Regions from separate parts of the Schaalia odontolytica genome, predicted to be linked through region 2. Evidence: riboswitches for the same ligand, from Rfam matches in the RefSeq annotation. Region 2 holds a riboswitch; the other holds the start of a gene.
What was found. Region 2 has a riboswitch for thiamine pyrophosphate ahead of RDV55_RS05300 (ECF transporter S component). Riboswitches for the same ligand answer to the same signal wherever they lie in the genome.
Positions count from the first base shown of each region.

Region 1 (9,885 bases), 770 kb from region 2:
CACCAACAACACCGACAATGCGCTCACCGTCTTCCCGGTGGACTCCAACCTGTCCGGCGTTCTCACCACCGGTGCCCCCAACTGCCGCTGGCATAACCTGGCCGCGCACACGACCAAGCAGTGCACGACCGCCACCCACACCGTGACGGCAGCAGACGTAGCAGCCGGTAGCTTCACCCCCACCTCAACGTGGGCAGCCACCCGTGACCGCAATGGCACCGACGTCATCGCCGGCGGTATCACCGCCAACAGTGATCCGATCACCGTCGCTCAGGGGGCGCATCCCCCGGCTCCCGACCCGCTCGAAACCCCCCAGGACTACGCGATTGGCGACAAAGTTCGCCTCGCATCCCCCGGCCTCGCAGGCTTCACCTGCCACCGGATCCCCGCGCTGACCACCGCGAACAACGGCTGGATCATCGCCTCCTGGGACGGCCGCCCCAACACCTGTCAGGACGCGCCTCAGGCCAACTCCATCGTCTACCGAATCTCCAAGGACGGCGGAAAGTCCTGGACCCCGATCAAGACGGCCCTGGCTGGCAGTCCCGGTGCCGACAAGATCGGCTACTCCGATCCCTCCTTCGTCGTCGACCGCACAACCGGCACGATCTTCCTCTTCTCGGTCAAGTCCTACGATGCGGGACTCTTCCAGTCTCAGCTTGGCACCGACCCCGAGGCTCGTAACATCCTGCACGCCCACGTGGTTGAATCCCACGACAACGGTGAGACCTGGGTCAACCCCCGCACCATTACCGACCAGGTGAGCGCCGGCTACACCGACAGGTGGTTTACTCGCTTCGCCTCCTCCGGCGAGGGTATTCAGCTGCGCTACGGTGCCTACTCGGGCCGCCTCATCCAGCAGTACGCCGTCGCCGACGCGGGAACCACCTCCCTCAAGGCCGTCTCCGTCTACTCCGACGACCACGGCGTGACCTGGAAGCCCGGCGCGCCCACCGAGGGAAGCGCGGACGAGAACAAGGTCGTCGAGCTCTCCGACGGCCGTCTACTGCTCAACTCGCGCACGCAGGGAACTGCGGGACAACGCCTCGAAGCCATCTCCTACGACGGCGGCGAGACCTGGGGCCCCTTCCGCCACAACTGGGACCTGACAGACCCGCGTAACAACGCCTCCATCGTTCGCGCCTACCCGGATGCCCCCGAAGGCTCCGCGCGAGCCCGCGTCCTGCTCTTCTCCAACGCCGACTCCTCCAGTGCCCGCGCCAACGGTACGATTCGCATCTCCTACGATGACGGCTTCACCTGGAACGACGGTAAGGTCTTCGAGAGCGGCGAGATGGCCTACTCGACGCTGCACCCCCTCGGTGACGGTACCTGGGGCCTGCTGTACGAGTCAGGCGGATACAAGAACATCGAATTCATGCGCCTGGATGCCGACTACCTCGGCCTGACCGACCCCGGCGAAGAGGACGCCCCCGAGCCCGAGCCCATGCCGGACCCGCAGCCGCAGCCCGCCCCGGAACCGAACCCGACGGCCACTCCCGCCCACTGGGTCAATACCGGTTCGGGTTGGAAGTGGCAGCTGGAAGACTCCAGCTACGCGATGAACCAGACGATCGTCATTGGCGAGGCCACCTACCGCTTCGGCGCAGATGGCATGATGGTCACCGGCTGGGATAACCAGGGCGGCGTGTGGAGTTACTACAATGCCTACGGCGCTCGCGCGAGCGGATGGCTCACGGACGCCGGTAGCTGGTACTACCTCGATCCTGCGACCGGCGCGATGGCCACCGGTTGGACCCAGATCGACGGCACCTGGTATCTCTTCTCCGCCTCCGGCGCGATGCTCACCGGCTGGCAGCACGCCGGTAGCTGGTACTACCTGGCCCCGTCGGGTGCCATGCTCACCGGCTGGCAGCAGCTCGGCTCCGCCTGGTACTACTTCGCCGGCGACGGCCACATGGTCACCGGTTGGCAGATGATCGACGGCCGCTGGTACTTCTTCGCGCCGTCGGGTGCGTGGATCTGATCCGTGTCTGACGCGAGGCCGGGCCGGGGGAGCGTGAGCACCCTCCCGGCCCCGGCCTCGTCTATGGGAGACGTCACCTGGGAATCGGCCCACGTGGTGGAACGATTCCGTCGCCGGACACGCGGCCGGGGGAAGATGGAGACATGACACTGAACATCGCAGTAATCCCCGGAGACGGCATCGGCAAGGAAATCGTCCCTGAAGGCCTCAAGGTCCTGGACCGCGTTCTGGCGGACAAGGGTATTGAGTACTCTACGACTCTCTTCAACCTGGGTGCCGAGCGCTGGCACGCGACCGGCGACACCCTCACCGACGAAGACCTCGAGGCCATCAAGCGCCATGACGTCATCCTCCTGGGTGCGGTCGGCGACCCCTCCGTTCCCTCGGGAGTCCTTGAGCGCGGACTGCTCCTCAAGCTGCGTTTCGCCCTCGATCACTACGTGAACCTTCGCCCCTCGAAATACTACGAGGGCGTGCCCAGTCCGCTGGCTGACCCCGGCGACATCGACTTCGTCGTCGTTCGCGAAGGCACGGAGGGCCTCTACTGCGGCAACGGCGGGGCCGTGCGCGTGGGCACCCCCCACGAAATCGCCACCGAGGTCAGCGTCAACACCGCCTACGGCGTCGAGCGCGTCGTGCGCTACGCCTTCGAGACGGCGTCCTCTCGCAAGAAGCATCTGACCCTGGTCCACAAGCACAACGTCCTCGTCAACGCGGGACACATGTGGCGACGCATCGTCGACGAGGTGGGGGAGGAGTTCCCCGACGTGACCGTCGATTACTGCCACATTGACGCCGCGACCATCTACATGGTCACCGACCCGGGCCGCTTCGACGTCATCGTCACGGACAACCTCTTCGGAGACATTCTCACCGACGAGGCCGGGGCCGTCACCGGCGGCATTGGCCTGAGCGCCTCCGGCAACCTCAACCCTTCGCGCGTCTTCCCCTCCATGTTCGAGCCCGTGCACGGTTCCGCCCCCGACATCGCCGGGCAGGGCAAGGCCGACCCGACCGCGACCGTCTCGTCGGTCGCGCTCATGCTGGACTTCATGGGCTACGCCGAGGAAGCGGAGCGTGTGCGCGCCGCGATCGACGCAGACATGGCCGCCCGCGCCGAGGCCGCGGCCAGCGGCAGCCCCCTCGTGCGATCGACCTCCCAGATCGGAGACGATATCGCAGCCAGGGTCTGACCCCAGACAATGACGCAGGGCCGCTCCCCGAACGGGGAGCGGCCCTGTAGTTTGCCTATGGTCGCCCCTGCTGGGCGTTGGCGGAATGCCTCAGCGTGTGCCGATGAGGGCGGGAAGTGTCGTGCGAGGCGCCCACTGCTCGATGTCCGCCAATGCTGCGCTTGCCCCCGCTGCCCGCACGTCGGCGGAGTCGCTGGCTAGCATCGCGGCGTCCGCCGCCAGCAGATTTGCGGCTAGAGACGGGGCGTCAAGGAAACCGAGGTTGCAGCGAGGAGAACGGGTATCCGTCGCACCGGCACGCAGGGCGATGTCTACGCGAACCAGAAGTTCGCCCGACACGGCGTACGCGTCGGACAGGGAGCCGGCGCTGACCTGAGCCTTCGGCAGGGTGGACGCCGTGCAATCCCAGGTTGCGACCGCAGTCGACAGCTCCTGAGAGTCGGGCAGCTTCTTGCCCGAGGGGGCAAAGGAAGAGGAGAGCGTCGGAGCGTCAAAGAGATCAATGGACCAGGTCTGGACTCCCTGACGCGAAGCAATATTCACTCGATCATTGACAAGGAGCGCCTGATCCAGACCTGTGTCCACCTCGATGCCGTACGCGTGGGCGATCGTCACGGCGCTCGCGTAACGGCCAAGCGACGCGGCCGACAGCGTGCGGGCCTCCTCGGAGGACGTGCGATTGGGGTCAGCGGCGATCTCCAGGTCGCGGGTCGCTGTGCGGGCCAGCCACGAGACGAAAGCAGACACGTCGGTGGGAGCCTCGGAGACTGGGGCCGGAGCGGACTCGCCCTCGGGCGTCGCCCCTCCCCACGGATCCCACAGGCCCCCCAGCACCTCGAGCCGCTCATGTGACGCCGACGCGACGGAACGCAGAGCAGCCGAACACGATGCGCACTCCGTCGCGACCTCAGCGAGCTGGGTCGCGCGCTCGGATGCTGCCGCCTCCGTACGCGCGGCCTGGTCGCGCACCGCGTCAAAACCAGACAGAGTCGGCAGGGACGAGGACGAGCACGCGGACAGCGCGAGAAGCGCCGCTCCAGTCGCAGCGAGGCCGGGGAGGCGACGTGTGGTCAAAGTCAGTTTTGCGAAACGCACATCCGCATCATCCCACACCCCGGGTAGGATAGGGAACTGACCCGCTTACGCGACAGAAAGATAGGCACATATGGCATCGTCCACGTCAGAGGGACCGCTCGAGGAGCTGCTGGCTCCCGTGGTCGCACAGTCGGGACTGGAACTGGACTCAGTCATCCGTTCGCGCTCAGATGCGATGCCGCTCCTCCGGGTCATCGTCGAGGCACCGATCGGCGCAGGCGGAATTGATTCCGACACGCTCGCAGACGTGTCCCGCGCCGTGTCGAAAGCCCTGGACGCAGCGGACCCGATCGACGGCGAATACTTGCTGGAAGTGTCTACTCCCGGGGCCGAACGCGAGCTCACGAAGGTCGGGCACTGGATGCGACAGATCGGACGCCTAGTGCGGATCAAGCTGCGTGCCGGCGGTTACGTTTCCGGTCGCGTCGTCGCGGCCGACGAGACCAGCGCGACGATCGACGTTGACGGCGAAACGACGATCATTGACTACCAGGACATGAGGAAGGCGCGCTCCCGTGTCGACTTTGGGTCGGGGGACTAAGCTCCTCACACCGCCCACGTGCCCGGCTGCGTCCACGCAGCCGGGCATATTTCTGTGATCTAGTTGATATATCTCCCCGTCGGGGTGTAGAGTGTGACGCGATGCACGGGAGCCCTGACAGTAGGGGGCTGAGAGGGAGGCGATCCTCCGACCGACACACCTGATCCGGATCATACCGGCGTAGGGACGCAGACACTTCTTCCACGAAGGCTCGTGCGCGCACGCGAAAGAGCCGTAGTGAGCGACAGCAACAAACACCTCGACGTGACGACCAGGGTCTGGCCCGTCATCTCCGAAGACGAATGTGAGCGGGTGCTTGCCCGCCTCGCCACCCCTCTCACAGGTACCGTCCTGCAGGTCTCCAACCGCCCCACAGCAGCGGGAATCCTCGTCGACGCAGGCACCTCGACAGTCTTCATCAAACGCTACGCACCCGGTGCCGTCCCCGCCGACCATCTGCGCGCAGTCCACGGCCTCGTCGCACACATCCGCGCGAGAAGATTTCCCACCCCCGCATTCCTACCCTTCGCCGACTCTGACACCGTCTGGGAAACGCCGACGGGGACGTGGGAAGTGTGCGAGGGTGCCATCGGCGAGGACCGCTACCGCGACGACCCCACGTGGACGATTCCCGGCACGCTCGACGAAGCTCACGCCCTCGGATCCATGACCGCCCGCCTCGCCCTGGCCTCGTCGGATTATCACGCCGCGCTCAACCCGCCGAGCGCCTATCAATCGCGGATGCGACTCTTTGCGCAGGACCCTCGCCGCGACTTGCCCCAGTGGCTCGCTGAGCGTCCCGGTGTCCGGGCCTACCTGCGTGACTCCGGTAGGCGCATCGAGGACCAGTGGGCACCCCACCTCGACTTCGCGGCCGCCTACGCCCCCATCGCCGCCCAGCTGCCCACCTCCTGGACGCACGGAGACCTGCACGTCTCCAACGTCTTCTGGAAGGGCCTGGCCCCCTCCCAGTTCATCGACTTCGGACTGGCAGACCGCAACCCCTCCGTCTACGACCTGGCTCTCATCATCGAACGAAACGCCTTCGAATGGACTCGCATCGTCGACGGCGACGAAGAAGCAGTCCACCGCGACATCACCCTCGCCCTCATCGACGGATACGAGGAAATGCGACCCCTCAGCCCGCTCGAGCGGCGAGGCCTCCTCGCCCTCATGCCCCTGATTCAAGCCGAATCCGGCCTGAACTGGATCGAATACCAGTACGGGGCGACCAAATCCATGCCCGGTGCCGACTGGTGCCTGGACGTTTTCTTCGGTGAGCACACGCGATGGTTCACCCGCCAACCCGGGCGCGACTACCTCGCATGGCTCGACGACGCGATCTCACACCACTGAAAGGACCAACGATGAGACGACCACTCGCAGCACTGACTGCCCTCCTGCCCGCCTGCGCGCTCGCGCTCGCATCGTGTGCAGGCAACGCGAGCACCCCACAGAGCAGCCCACAACGCCAAAGCGTGAGCGTCGTTTTGGACTGGACCCCGAATACCAACCACTCCGGCGTCTACCTCGCCATGGCGCGTGGCTACTACGAACAAGAGGGCATCGATGTGGATATCCTGCCCTACTCCGAAGCGGGTTCCGCCTCCGTCCTACTCGGAGGGGGAGCAGACTTCGCCTTCGAGGGCGCCTACTCGGTCATCAGCGGACGCGCTCGAGGGGACGAGATGACCATGGTGTTCAACCTCCAGCAACAATCCTCGCAGGGGATCGCCGTGCGCGCGGATAACACGGACATTACTCGGCCCGCTGATCTCGACGGCAAACTCTTCGCTACGTGGGGAGCGGCCGAGGGCGTCGCGAAGGTGCAAACGATGATCCGCAACGACGGCGGGCAAGGAAACGTGGAGACGGCCCTCCTCGGCACCAGCGCCTATGCCGCCGTCTACAACGGCACCGCAGACTACGCCGAAGGCCTCACGACGTGGGAAGGCATCGAAGCCGAACTCGCAGGCACTCCCCTGAAGTGGTTTATGCCCGCCGACTACGGAGTCGAAACGACCCCCGCCGAGCTCGGACTGGTCACAACCCCCACCTACCTGCGGGACCACGCCGACCTGGCTAAGCGTTTCATCCGGGCGACCCAGCGCGGATACAAGGATGCCATCGCCGATCCGTCTGCCGCAGTGGACGCCCTCATAAGCACTAACCCCGACGCTGCGATCGACCGCGAACTAGCATCGCGCAGCCAGGAGCTTCTTTCCTCAAAGTACTGGCAGGACTCCTCTGGAAGCGTCGGCCACGGCGACCCGGCTCGCTGGCAGGGCTACATCGACTATCTGCTTGCGCAAGGACTCCTCGAAGATGCGTCCGGGGCACCCGCGTCCGCCCCGCTGTCCGGAGCAGACATGGTGAGCAATGACCTCCTCGAATAGCCCCACCCCAGTCGCTGCGCGCGTGCGAGACAACGCCACGCGCGCAGCATGGGCGTGTGTCTCCCTGAGCGTGGTCGTAGTGGTGTGGCAACTTGCCCACCTCACCTCGGGCCTCTCGCAGCGTATCCTGCCTGCTCCGACGACTATCCTCGCCTCCGCCGTCGTCAGCTGGCCCTCACTCAGCGCTGCCGCCTGGGCGACGGGCGTCGAAGGAATCGCCGGAATGATCGCGGGTATCGCCGTGGGCATCGTCATCGCGTTCACCACCTCGCTATGGCCGCGCCTCACCCACGTCGCCATGCCGATCCTGGTCGTCTCCCAAACGGTCCCTCTCGTGGCCGTCGCGCCCCTCATGGTCATCTGGATGGGCTTTACCATGGCCTCGAAGATCGTGGTTGTCGCCGTCTTCACGGCATTTCCCGTGGCTCTCGCCCTGCTGCGCGGGCTTGGGCGTGTACCGGCCTCGCTCACCGACCCGATGGAAGTTGCAGGGGCCTCGCGTATATGGATCCTGCTGCACGCGCGCCTGCCCTGGGCGCACACCCACCTCTTCTCTGGAATCCGCATCGCCGCCACCTATGCTTTCGCATCCGCAGCAACCGCGGAGTTCATGGGGGCCAAACGAGGACTCGGTGTGTTCCTCCTGAGTGCCCAGTCCTCGTTCCGTACGGACCTCGTCTTCGCTGGCGCTGGCACCCTCGTGGTCATGACGATCATCCTGTACGCGATCGTTGCTGCTGCTGAGGCCCTGACCTCTCGCAGCTCCCTCCCAGGCCGGTGGCGGCGCGCGCCGGGCAGACAACAGGTCGCGCCTGGGCGTATCGAGATGACGTCAGTGTCGAAGACCTACCGATCCTCCCAGGGAGAGGTACGCGCATTGGACGGCGCAGACCTCATCGTTGAGGAGGGGACGATTGCCGCCGTGGTCGGGCCATCCGGATGCGGGAAGAGCACCCTCATCCGCATCGCCGCCGGACTCGAGCGTGCGGACAATGCGATAGGCCAAGGGAAGGCGAGCGAATCGGCGTCCTGCGCCCTCATGCCGCAGTCAGACTCCCTCGCGCCCTGGCTGCGCGTGCGGGACAACGTGGCGCTTCCCCTCGTCCTGGCCGGTGCGTCGAAGCGCGACGCCCTCACCCGAGCTGACGCCACCCTCGACAGCCTCGGGCTGGGATCCTTCGCCTCCCACCGGCCAGACGAGCTCTCCGGGGGTATGCGCGCCCGCGTCGCCTTCGCTCGCACGTTGCTCACCCCCACGTCGGCGATGCTCCTCGACGAACCCTTCGGGGCGCTCGACGCACTCACCCGGGCACAGGTATGCGACTGGCTCGCCGACCTACTCCACAAGGATCCGCGGACAACAGTCATCGTTACCCACGACATCCTCGAGGCCGTTCAGCTCGCGGACACCGTCCACGTCATGAGTGCCCGGCCCGGTCACATCACCGACAGTATCCGCATCGACCTGCCGCACCCGCGCGGGCGCGGTACCCGCCGACTCGAGCGATTCCACGCCCTGTGCGCCCGCGTGGAAGACGCCCTCACTACCAACAACGGGCGCACCCAACACGAAGGAACACCATGCCAGTCACACGAGTAATGCTCGAATACGTCCACCCGTGGCCCAACCACGCCGGACTTTTCCTCGCCCGACGAAACGGAGGCTTCGCCCGCGCCGGACTTGATGTGGACCTCCTCTCAGACGGATACGACAGGGGAGGGGCGCCCGAGGTCCTCGCCCGCGGAGAATACGACATCGCCTCCCTGCGTCTGGGCCACGTCCTCCAATCGCGATCCACCGGTACCCCCTTCGTCGCGGTCGCGACACTCAACCAACGCCAGCTCGGCTCCGTCATTACGACGCCCGAGACCGGGATTGCGCGTTTCGCCGACCTGGAAGGCAAGACCGTGGCAGTTCCTCCCGTCGCTCGCCTCATCCGCGAGGTGCGCGAGGCCGTAGCCGCCGACGGAGCAGACCCCGCGCTCGTGCGCTTCGCGGACCCCGGCAACTGGGAACCCGACGTGAGGTCCGTCGAACAGGGCCTCTACGACGCCGTCATGAACGTGCGCGCGTGGGAACCCTTCCAGGGAAACACGCCTCTCGATGAGGTCGTGGTCCTCGAATTCGACTCGGTGGGAGTCGCCCCCCATCATTCCTACTTCCTCTCGGTGCGCCAAGACATGCTCGATCGTAACCCCGACTTCGTGCGCTCCTTCCTAGCCGCCGCGGCCAACGGCTACCGCGAAGCGATGGAAGACGAGGATGGTGCCGTCGAGGCGATGAGCTGGCCAATGTGTCATGTGCGTCCCGACGTCCTCCGCGCCTCCCTGCGTGCTATCCGAGACTCTTGGTTCACCCCCGAGGGACGCTGGGGTGAGATCCAGGAAGACCTCGTCACCTCTTACACGACGTGGATGGACGAGGGCGGCTGGCTCGAAGATGGTAGCCGCATCGAAGATCTGGAGGGTGCCTGGACAAACGACTTCCTGCCCTGACGCTCCCCGCAAGCGCTTGCTTGCACGAGCAGCGCGACAGCCGCCTCCTCCGACCCAAGGTCCGGCTGAGGCGGCTGTCCTCGGAGCTGCCATCACCCCCCCCACGGGCAGGATGGGCGAGACCGGCTCAACGACCACCAACGTCGTCGAATCGATTACCATGGGGTATCAGGACAT
Region 1 covers NZ_CP133472.1:2,006,290-2,016,174, forward strand. Annotated here, with positions in the region: gene RDV55_RS08560 (sialidase family protein) at 1-1,987, shown strand, start outside; gene RDV55_RS08565 (3-isopropylmalate dehydrogenase) at 2,131-3,180, shown strand; gene RDV55_RS08570 (hypothetical protein) at 3,271-4,275, opposite strand; gene rimP (ribosome maturation factor RimP) at 4,346-4,816, shown strand; TPP riboswitch at 4,913-5,020, shown strand; gene RDV55_RS08580 (phosphotransferase enzyme family protein) at 5,054-6,172, shown strand; gene RDV55_RS08585 (ABC transporter substrate-binding protein) at 6,184-7,212, shown strand; gene RDV55_RS08590 (ATP-binding cassette domain-containing protein) at 7,196-8,812, shown strand; gene RDV55_RS08595 (ABC transporter substrate-binding protein) at 8,794-9,708, shown strand.
Region 1: linked by a shared signal. The riboswitch ahead of RDV55_RS08580 (phosphotransferase enzyme family protein) and the one ahead of RDV55_RS05300 (ECF transporter S component) in region 2 are both predicted to bind thiamine pyrophosphate.

Region 2 (9,885 bases):
CACGGCCATGGCGGTGGCCACGGGCATGGCGCGCAGGCCGCCGAAGCCCCCGCCGAGCGTCCTCACGAGATGGCCGCTGAGCCCATCGCCTCCACAGCCGGTGGCTGTGGCTGCGGCGGTCACGGAGGAGGCCACGGGCATGGTCACGGCAAGGCCCACGCGGCTGGTGCCGGTGTCATCCACCGCCCCGGCGCGGACGAGCTGGTCATCCACTCGATTCCCCGCGTCGTGCGCCACGCGGTCCTTTTCGCCGCGGTCGACAACCTGCCCGTCGGCGAGAACATCCAGATCTGCGCGCCCCACCAGCCCGAGCCGCTGTTTGCGCACCTCCAGGACTCCGAGCAGCACTACCGCGTCGAGACCCTCGAGGTCGGTCCCGTGGATTGGCGCTACCGCATCACGCGCCTCGCCTGAGGCTGTTTGACGCGACGAGGCCGTGGCCGACTCTCCCTGCCCGCGGGGCCGGCCACGGCCTCGTCGTATCCGCATGCTGGTCGCGGGTGTGAGGGCACCCGCTCCCGAAACTGCTCGCGTGCCCGTTGAGTGCTGATGGGTGCCCGTTTGGGTCCCCATTCGCGTGACTGCGAGCGCTCGACCCGGTACCGTTGGTGTATGAGCTTCTTTGACATGACTTCTGACGCCGACGTTGAGGACGAGCTGGATCGCGTCGAGACCGACGTGGTCGTGGACTGCGACATCGAGGCCGCGTGGGTGCTCGTGTCGGAGCCGGGCTGGTGGGTCAACGATGGCCCGCTGGGTGACCACGAGGTGAGCCTCGGTGACGACGGCCTCTATCGCGTGAGCGACCCGGACGCCGGCGACTGGCTGATCGAGAAGGCCGACGAGGACCCGATGGACGTCGTCGCCTTCCGTTGGTACCCGCTGGCCGACGACGAGCTGCCGGACGAGTATGCGACCCGCGTTGAGATCTCGTTGTCCGAGGAGCGCGGCGGCGTGGCCATCCACGTGGAGGAGTCGGGTCTGGCGTCGGTGTCTGACGACGAGGCCGTGGCTCGCCAGGCCTACGATGATGCGATCGGCATGTGGGAGCAGGTCCTGCGCGCCGCGAAGACCTACCTTGAGGGCCGCAGATCATCTGAGCTTTCGCGCTGACGCGGGATAACCCGTGCAGGCAGCGCCGAAGCATTCCGTTGAGTGCGCGCGAATCGTCGGCGCGCGACGAAGCCGCGTGTGACGCCCCCGCAGTCGTGAGGCTGCGGGGGCTCTTTGATGCGTCTAGGTTCTCTAGGTTCTCTAGGTTTCTAGGTTCTATCTAGGTTTCTAGGTTCTAGTGGTGGTTGTCGGGGGGGGGTTGATGTCGTTTTCTTGTTGTCGCGTGCTTGTTCGTTGCTGGGTTCCTTGTTGTGGCGAATGGTTGTCGCGGTTGTTGCCTGATGTCGGGGCATCGTTGTTGGGGTTGCGTGATGCTGGGGTTACTTGTCGCGAGATTGTTGTTGTTGGGGTTACTTGTCGCGGGGTGCGGCTGTCGGTGGTGTCGCTACTCCTTGTCGCCGGATCAGCGCTCGCGACGTAGATGTGCGCGTGCGCGAATGATTATGTCCGCCGTTGTGCTCGTTGGTGAGGGTGCTGCACCCGATACGTAAGTAATGCACCCGATACGTAGGCAGTGCACCCTCTCTGTTCGGGTGTAGTGCCACGTAAGAGGTGTACTGCCCCGTAACGGGTGTAGTGCCACGTAAGGGGTGTACTGCCCTAACGGGTGTAGTGCCACGTAAGGGGTGTACTGCCCTAACGGGTGTAGTGCCACGTAACGGGTGTACTGCCCCGTAACGGGTGTAACGTCCAGGGCAGCAGTTGTGGCGCGCACCGAGTATGGGCCTCTTTTGGGGTGTTAGATCCTTGGAGAGGTGTGTCAAGTCCCGGGTTTTGTGTAGGGGTGGGTAACCCTTGCTCTTTGGTGTAAGGCGCGCCATTGATGAAGTGGCTGAGTGGCCGCGCGTACCGTCCGCACCGCAGATCGGAATTCAATGCCTGCTCCGCCGCCGGTGCTGTTGTGATCGTTGGTGAGGGTGCTGCACCCGATACGTAAGCAATGCACCCGATACGTAAGCAATGCACCCGATACGTAGGCAGTGCACCCTCTCTGTTCGGGTGTACTGCCCCGTAACGGGTGTACTGCCCCGTAACGGGTGTAACGTCCAGGGCAGCAGTTGTGGCGCGCACCGTGTGGGGTATGCGCAAACTTACGGCCCTGTTACGTACTTCCTATTTCCCCAGTCGTGCTATTGGTTACCCCAGTCCTACTTGTTGCCCGCCGCCTCGCGTGCCGCCTTCTTGGCGCGGGCGTGGGCCTCGACCTCTTCGGGGGTGAGGGGCCCCTGCGAGGTTCCCTCGGAGCCGTCGGCTCGGCGCCAGGAGATGGCCAGGGAGTCGCGCGCGCCAAAGCGCGCCAGGTGGATGCCGACGATGGATTCGAGGCGATCGGCGCGCTCGGGCAGTGTGCGCAGCTCAATACTCAGCGCCGACGCAGACGCGACCACGTCGAAGCGTCCCTGGACCGGACCCTCGCGGTCGAACAGCAGGTAGCCGGTGTCGGTGTGCCCGTCCCACGAACCTGTGATCTTGTGAGCCATGTGGGTGACCAGCTGCTTGCCGTAGCGCGACGCCCGATCCGTGGCGATGGTCGCCGTGGAGATCAGGGGGTACGAGGCCGGGGCAGTCGACCGCTGAGGCCCGCCCTGCGCCGTGGCGGAGATGCTTGCGTGAGGGGAGGCGGAAACGGCGGGGGATGCGGGGGCGGGAGCGTCGGATACTGCCTGGTGAGGCTCGCTCTTAGCCGTGGCGGGGACGCTTGTGTCCGTGGCGGGATTGCGCGGGGAAGCGGGGGAGTGGTGCGTGCCCTTGGGGGTCGTGGGTGCCCCGGTCTCTCGGGGCGATAACGTCTCATTCTGTGTCATAAGGTAAACCTAACTTGGTTGTGTTGTTGCTGCCATACGTGGCTCCAGATTCGTTCATGGGCTTAACCGTGCGGTAGCGTTGGATAGTCAAGCGCTTCATGTAAGCGCGCAAAGGTCGCGCAAAACGCCCTCGGGGCGCGACCTGGCGGAAAGGGAAACGATGACTAGTGAGCACGTTGAGACTGGTGAGCCCCAGCAGGGTGGCGAAAAACTTCAGCGCACGCTGAAGAACCGCCACATCCAGCTGATCGCCATCGGTGGCGCGATTGGCACGGGCCTGTTCATGGGCTCGGGTAAGACGATCTCCGTCGCGGGTCCCTCGATCCTGCTGGTGTACATGATCATCGGCGCCGTCTTATTCCTATTCATGCGCACCCTCGGCGAGCTGCTGCTCTCCGACCACAGGTACGCGACCTTCGCGGACATTGCCCGCGACCTCATCGGCCCGTGGGCCGGTTTCGTGACGGGGTGGACCTACTGGGCGTGCTGGGTTGTCACAGGAGTCGCCGACATGGTCGCAATTACGGGCTATGCGCGCTTCTGGTGGCCGGACCTGCCCGCCTGGATCCCCATCGGTGCCACGACGCTGTTGCTCTTCGCCCTCAACGCGATGACGGTCAAGGCGTTTGGCGAGACGGAGTTCTGGTTCGCCCTCATTAAGATCGTCGCGATCATCGCCCTGGTGGTCGTCGGTTTCGGCATGGTTGCCATGGGGACAGTCGACTCCGAAGGGACAGCGGCCGCGGTGTCGAACCTGTGGAGCCACGGAGGCTTCTTCCCGACCGGATTCACCGGCTTCCTCGGCGGCTTCCAGATCGCCCTCTTCGCCTTCATCGGCATCGAAATGGTCGGCACGACCGTCGCAGAGACCGACGACCCGGACAACACCCTGCCTAAGGCCGTCAACTCCATCCCCGTGCGCATCATGCTGTTCTACGTGGCGGCGCTCGCGGCCATCATGATGGTGACGCCGTGGGATCAGGTGAGCCCGGAGCGCTCCCCCTTCGTCACGATGTTCTCGTTGACCGGCCTGGGTGCCGCGGCCACGATCGTCAACCTGGTGGTCCTCTCCTCGGCGGCATCGAGCGCGAACTCGGGCATCTACTCCACGTCGCGCATGCTCTACGGCCTGGCCCGCCAGGAGCAGGCTCCCGGTGTCTTCGCCCGCCTGTCCAAGCACCACGTGCCCCTCAACGCACTGTTCCTGTCGTGCGTGTGCCTCCTGTCGGGCATCGTCATCATGGGGATGGGTGGCTCGATCTCTGAGGCCTTCACCCTGGTGACCTCCGTGTCAGCCACCCTCTTCATGGGCGTGTGGGTCGTCATCGTCGTGTCCTACCTCGTCTACCTGCGCAAGCGCCCGCAGCTGCACAAGTCTTCACGATTCAAGGCCCCGGGCGGCGCGCTCAGCGCGTGGGTTGTCCTGGTGTTCATGGGCTGCATGGGCATCATCCTGGCGGCCTGGGACGATACTCGCCCCGGCCTGGTCTACTCCCTAATCTGGATCGCGTTCATCGTGGGCGCGGCTTTCGCGAACCGCCACTTCCTCCTGCGCCGCGCGTCGCGTGGGGTTCTGGGTGATGGTGGAACGGGCGTCGGGCCACATACCGGCCCTCACCTGCATGAGTAGCGGAACACATAGTCAGTGACTATGCTTCCCATCGTGCCACGGGAGCTCGACGCGAGCTGAGAGGGGAACATCCCCCGACCGTAGAACCTGATCCGGATCATACCGGCGTAGGAAGGCTCTTCCCTCGTGGCCGCCGTGCAACACGAAGGGAGTTTTACTCGCATGGCCTCCACTGCCCCTTCCCTCCGCTGGAGGGTTATTGACATCGTCACTGCCGCCATCTTGGGTGTCGCGTGTGGTCTCATTTTCGTCGTGTGGAACCAGGTCGGTGGTGCAGCCTATGAGATCCTCAAGGCCATCGCTCCCGGTCTGGGCGGCCTGGCGACTGGCATCTGGCTGCTGGGCGGCACGCTCGGCGGCTACATCATCCGTAAGCCCGGCGCGGCGCTCTTTGTCGAGCTGCTGGCCTCGATCGTTTCTACCGCCCTGGGTTCCCAGTGGGCCATCGAGACGATCTACTCGGGCCTGGCGCAGGGCCTCGGTGCTGAGATCGTCTTCGCCATCGTCGCCTACCGTCGCTTCAACGTGTGGGTGGCTTCGGCTGCGGGCGCGCTGGCTTTCGCGGTCGAATGGGTCCTCGAGCTCATCGTGTTCGGCAACATCGAGAAGGGCGCGTTCTACAACGCGTGCTACCTGCTCTTCGGCGTCCTGTCCGGCATTGTCCTGGCGGGAGTGCTCGCGTGGGCGCTGACGAGCGCGCTGGCGAAGACGGGAGCCCTGGACCGCTTCGCTTCCGGCCGTGGAGCGCGCGAGCTTGTCTGATTTCCGCTCCAAGGACGAGGCCCACTCCGCCTCCACCACGCCCGCGTCCTTCCCCGGTGCCTCGGTTGCGCCGGGTGAGGGGGCGGGCGCGCGCGTGTGCGCGCGCGGCTGGGGGTGGCGTCACGCTGGACGCAAGAAAGCCGCGCTGGCCGATGTTGATCTTGATATCGCGCCGGGCGAGCGCGTGCTCGTGTTGGGCCCGTCCGGGTCGGGTAAGTCGACGCTCATGGGCGGTTTGGCCGGCCTGTTGGGCGGCGCCGAGGAGGGCGAGGCCACCGGCACGCTCACCGTCGACGGCGTTGCCCCGGCGCAGGCCAGGGGTCGCGTAGGCCTGCTCATGCAGGATCCCGAGGCCCAGGTGGTCCTCGCCCGCGTGGGCGACGACGTGGCCTTCGGCATGGAAAACATGGGGGTTGCGCGCGAGGAGATCTGGCCTCGAGTGGAGGAATCCCTCGAGGCCGTGGGCCTGAGCGTTCCCCTGGATCATTCGACGACGGAGCTGTCGGGCGGGCAGAAGCAGCGCCTGGCCCTGGCGTCGATTCTCGCCATGGGCCCGGGTTTGCTGCTCCTGGATGAGCCGACCGCGAACCTGGACCCGAGCGGCGTCGCCGAGGTGCGCGCCGCCGTCGAGGCGGTCGTCGAGCGAACGGGCGCGACGATGGTCGTCGTCGAGCATCGCGTGGACGTGTGGGCCTCGCTCGTGGATCGCGTCATCGTGGTCGCGGACGGTACGATCGCCGCCGACGGCCCGCTCGATGAGGTCCTTGAGAAGCAGGGCGACGCCCTGCGCGAGCGCGGCATTTGGCTGCCCGGCGACGATGTTGCAGCCGAGGTCGGCGCCGCGCCCGAGGTGTCCCCGGCCTCGTCCGAGGAGGCTCCTATCGCCCGTGTCGCAGACCTGACGATCGGCTACGACGCTGAGGCCCCCGCGCGAGAAGGCATCGACCTGACGATCGAGCGCGGTGTTTCCACCTGTATCGTTGGCGCGAACGGGGCCGGAAAGTCGACCTTCGCGCTGACGCTGGCGGGCCTCCTGCCGCCCATCGCGGGCACAGTCGAGGTTGAGACCTCTGACGGCACGCGCGGCGACCCGCACGAGTGGCCGAGCAAGCAGCTCCTGGGACGCATGTCGATGGTCTTCCAGGAGCCCGAGTATCAGTTCCTGGCCTCCACCGTGGCCGAAGAACTTGCGATTGGCCCGCGCGCCGTCGGCATGAGCGAGGAGGAGATCGCTCCCCTCGTCGACGAGCACCTTGAGGCCCTGGGCCTGACTAAACTTGCGCGCGCCAACCCCATGACGCTGTCCGGCGGCGAGAAGCGCCGCCTGTCCGTGGCGACCGCGCTCATCAGCGCCCCCGAGCTGCTGATCCTGGATGAGCCGACCTTCGGCCAGGACCGAGGCACGTGGCTGGGCCTCGTGCGCCTGCTGCGCAGTGCCCTCGATCGCGGCGTCACCCTGGTGTCGATCACGCACGACCCCGCGTTCGTGGCCGCGATGGGCCAGCGCGTCATCGACCTCGGGCGGGTCGGCGCTCGCGGCGCGGCGCTCGCGGCTCGCACCGACGAGGCCGAGGCCACCTCGCCGGATCGCGCTGACTCGGAGGGGCCACGGGTTGAACGCAAGGAGAGCGCCGCTTCCTCGCGCGGCGCACGGGCCGGTGAGCGGCGCGGCATGCGAGGATTGCTCGCCCGGACCAACCCCGTTGCCCGCGTGCTTGCGCTCTTCGTGGCGACCACGCCGCTGCTGGCGACGATTGACCCGGTGAGCGCGGGCGTGGCCCTTGCTCTCGAACTCGCTCTGATGCCCCTGTCGGGCGTGTCAGCGCGCAGCTTCTTCCTGAAGGCGACGCCGCTCCTGGTGGCCGCGCCGCTGGGCGCGCTGTCCATGCTCCTGTACGCGGTTCCCGGTGGAACCGTCTACTGGCAACTCGGCCCGGCCGCGATCTCGGAGCATTCCATCTGGCTGGCTATCGGCATCGGCATCCGCATGTGCGCGATTGTCATCCCGGCGATCGCCCTGCTTGACCGCATCGACCCCACCGACATGGGTGACGGCCTCGCGCAGATCGTGCGTCTGCCAGCCCGCCCCGTGCTGGCCTCGCTGGCGGGCGCGCGCATGACGGCACTCATGGCGGCCGACTGGAAGGCGCTTGAGCGGGCGCGGCGTGCCCGAGGCGTGGGCGACGCATCGCGCATTCGTTCCTTCCTGCGAGGTTCCTTCTCACTGCTCGTGTTCGCTCTGCGGCGTTCCGGCAAGCTGGCCACAACCATGGAGGCCAGGGGCTTCGGCGCGGAGGGCACGCGCACGTGGGCGCGCGTCTCGCGCCTGCGCGTCTCGGACGCGGTCCTCATGGCTGTTGCCGTCGCCCTGCCCGCGATCGCGCTGGCCGCGAGCGTCTGGGCGGGCACCTTCGCCCTGGTGGGTCGATGAGCCACCTGACCTGGGAGGATGGGTGCGCCGGTGAGGGGCGTCTGGTCACCGTCCCCGTGACGGCGGGCCCCGAGGAGGCCGCCCGTGACCTCGCGCCGCACCTGCGCGCTGTGGCGGGGGAGTGTGCCACGGCCTCGTTCGGGGAAGCGCGGGAGGGGCGCGGCATGCCCGTCGTCACGATCGACGGCTACTCGGGCTCCGGGAAGTCCACGCTGGCTGCCGCCCTTGAGAGCTTGCTGGATGGCTGGCAGGTCCTCCACCTTGACGATTGGTACCCCGGGTGGGACGGGCTGGCCGAAGGCGCTCGCGTCGCGCGGCGAATCGCCGACGATGTGCGGGGAGGGCGAGCCTCCTACTACGAGGCATGGGACTGGGAGGCGGATGCGCCCGGAGCTACCGTCCGCGTCCCCCTCGCCCCGACGATCATCGAGGGGTGCGGTGCCATCGAGGCCGAGGCCGACCTCGCCATCTGGATCACAGACCCCGGGGAGGACGAGCGGCGCGCCCGGGCGCTCGCCCGAGACGGACAAACCTATGCGCCTTACTGGCAGCGGTGGGCCTACCAGGATCTGGGGCGCCCGGTAAAATAGGCGCATGATGCCGCCACACCCTGAAACGCCGCTGTGGGCGTGGCTCCTCTTAGGGGCCCTCGAGTTCGCCATCCGCGCTGTCGCCCTGGGCGTCGTGCCGAAGCACCGCCGCGCCTCGACCTCGACCGCGTGGCTGCTTCTGATCTTCCTGTGGCCCCTCGTGGGCGTGCCGCTCTACTTCATCTTTGGTTCGTGGTGGGCGATGGGGCGCCGACTGGACGATGATCCGGAGGCCCGCCAGCTCGTCGACGCCATCGTGGCCGCCTCGACCGCGTCCGAACCCGTGTCCTACCAGGTACCGGATGCTCCCGACGGCTTGCCCGCAGGCTCTGACGACGACACTGCGTCGATCATGCGCCTGTCGGGAAACCTGAGCGGTTTCCCCGCATCGGTGGGACGGGTCGGACAGCTCTACAATGACACCGCCGACACGTTCCGGGCGATGGCCGCCAGCGTAGATACGGCCACGCATCACGTGAACCTCCTGTACTACCAGACGTCCTGGGACGAGTACACGGCCCCCTTGTATGAGGCCCTCGAGCGCGCGGCGGCTCGTGGCGTCACCGTGCGCCTCCTCGTCGACCACCACGGCATGCGCACGATCCCCGGCTACAAGGATTTCCGTCGACGCCTGGGCACCAGTGGTATCGAGTGGCACGAGATGCTGCCCTTTGCGCCGCTGCGTGGGCAGATCCGACGTCCCGACCTGCGCAACCACCGCAAGATCCTGGTTGTCGACGGTCGCGAGGCCTACGTGGGTTCCCACAACCTCGTGGCCCCCGACTACGACACTCCCTCGTACGCGAAGGCCGGCATGCTCTACGACGACACGAGCGTGTCCGTCACCGGCCCGATCGTCGCCCAGGTCCAGGCGGTCTTCGCCGTGGACTGGTACTACGCGTGCAAGGAGATCCTCACCGTCGACGTCCTCACCCCACCCGCCGCGCAGGTGGCCGCCGAGGGTGAGGACGAGCAGGCCTCGGCGATGCAGATTATCCCGTCCGGTCCCGCGTTCACGGGAGAGCCGAACCTGCGCGCCTTCGTCCACATGATTTCGTTGGCGCGCACGCACGTGTCGATCACGAGCCCCTACTTCATCCCGGACGAGGCGCTCATGACCGCCCTGACGAACGCGGCGCTGTCGGGCGTGGAGGTCGAGCTTTTCGTCTCCGAGCAATTCGACCAGTTCCTGGTCGGCCACGCGCAGCGCTCGTACTATGGGCCGCTGCTCAAGGCGGGCGTGCGCATCCACCTGTACCGCAAGCCGCGGATGCTGCACTCCAAGTACATGATCGTCGACGGCAGCCTGTGCTTCATTGGATCGTCCAACATGGATGTGCGCTCCTTCGGACTCAACTACGAGATCGTGCTCGTCGCCGACAGCTCGCGCCTGGTGGAGATGCTGCATGGCAACGACGAGCGCACACGTCAGCAGTCGCGCGAACTGACCTACGAGGAGTGGCGCGGCCAGCCGTGGCACGTCCACTACGTCGACAACGTGTGCCGTCTGGGGAGTTCGCTCCTGTGAGCGCTCCCGACAACGAGGCTGTGGCG
Region 2 covers NZ_CP133472.1:1,232,025-1,241,909, forward strand. Annotated here, with positions in the region: gene RDV55_RS05280 (DUF2249 domain-containing protein) at 1-414, shown strand, start outside; gene RDV55_RS05285 (SRPBCC family protein) at 613-1,113, shown strand; gene RDV55_RS05290 (DUF2218 domain-containing protein) at 2,262-2,918, opposite strand; gene RDV55_RS05295 (amino acid permease) at 3,079-4,548, shown strand; TPP riboswitch at 4,577-4,679, shown strand; gene RDV55_RS05300 (ECF transporter S component) at 4,711-5,310, shown strand; gene RDV55_RS05305 (ATP-binding cassette domain-containing protein) at 5,303-7,741, shown strand; gene RDV55_RS05310 (nucleoside/nucleotide kinase family protein) at 7,738-8,331, shown strand; gene RDV55_RS05315 (phospholipase D-like domain-containing protein) at 8,336-9,859, shown strand; gene RDV55_RS05320 (class I SAM-dependent methyltransferase) at 9,856-9,885, shown strand, end outside.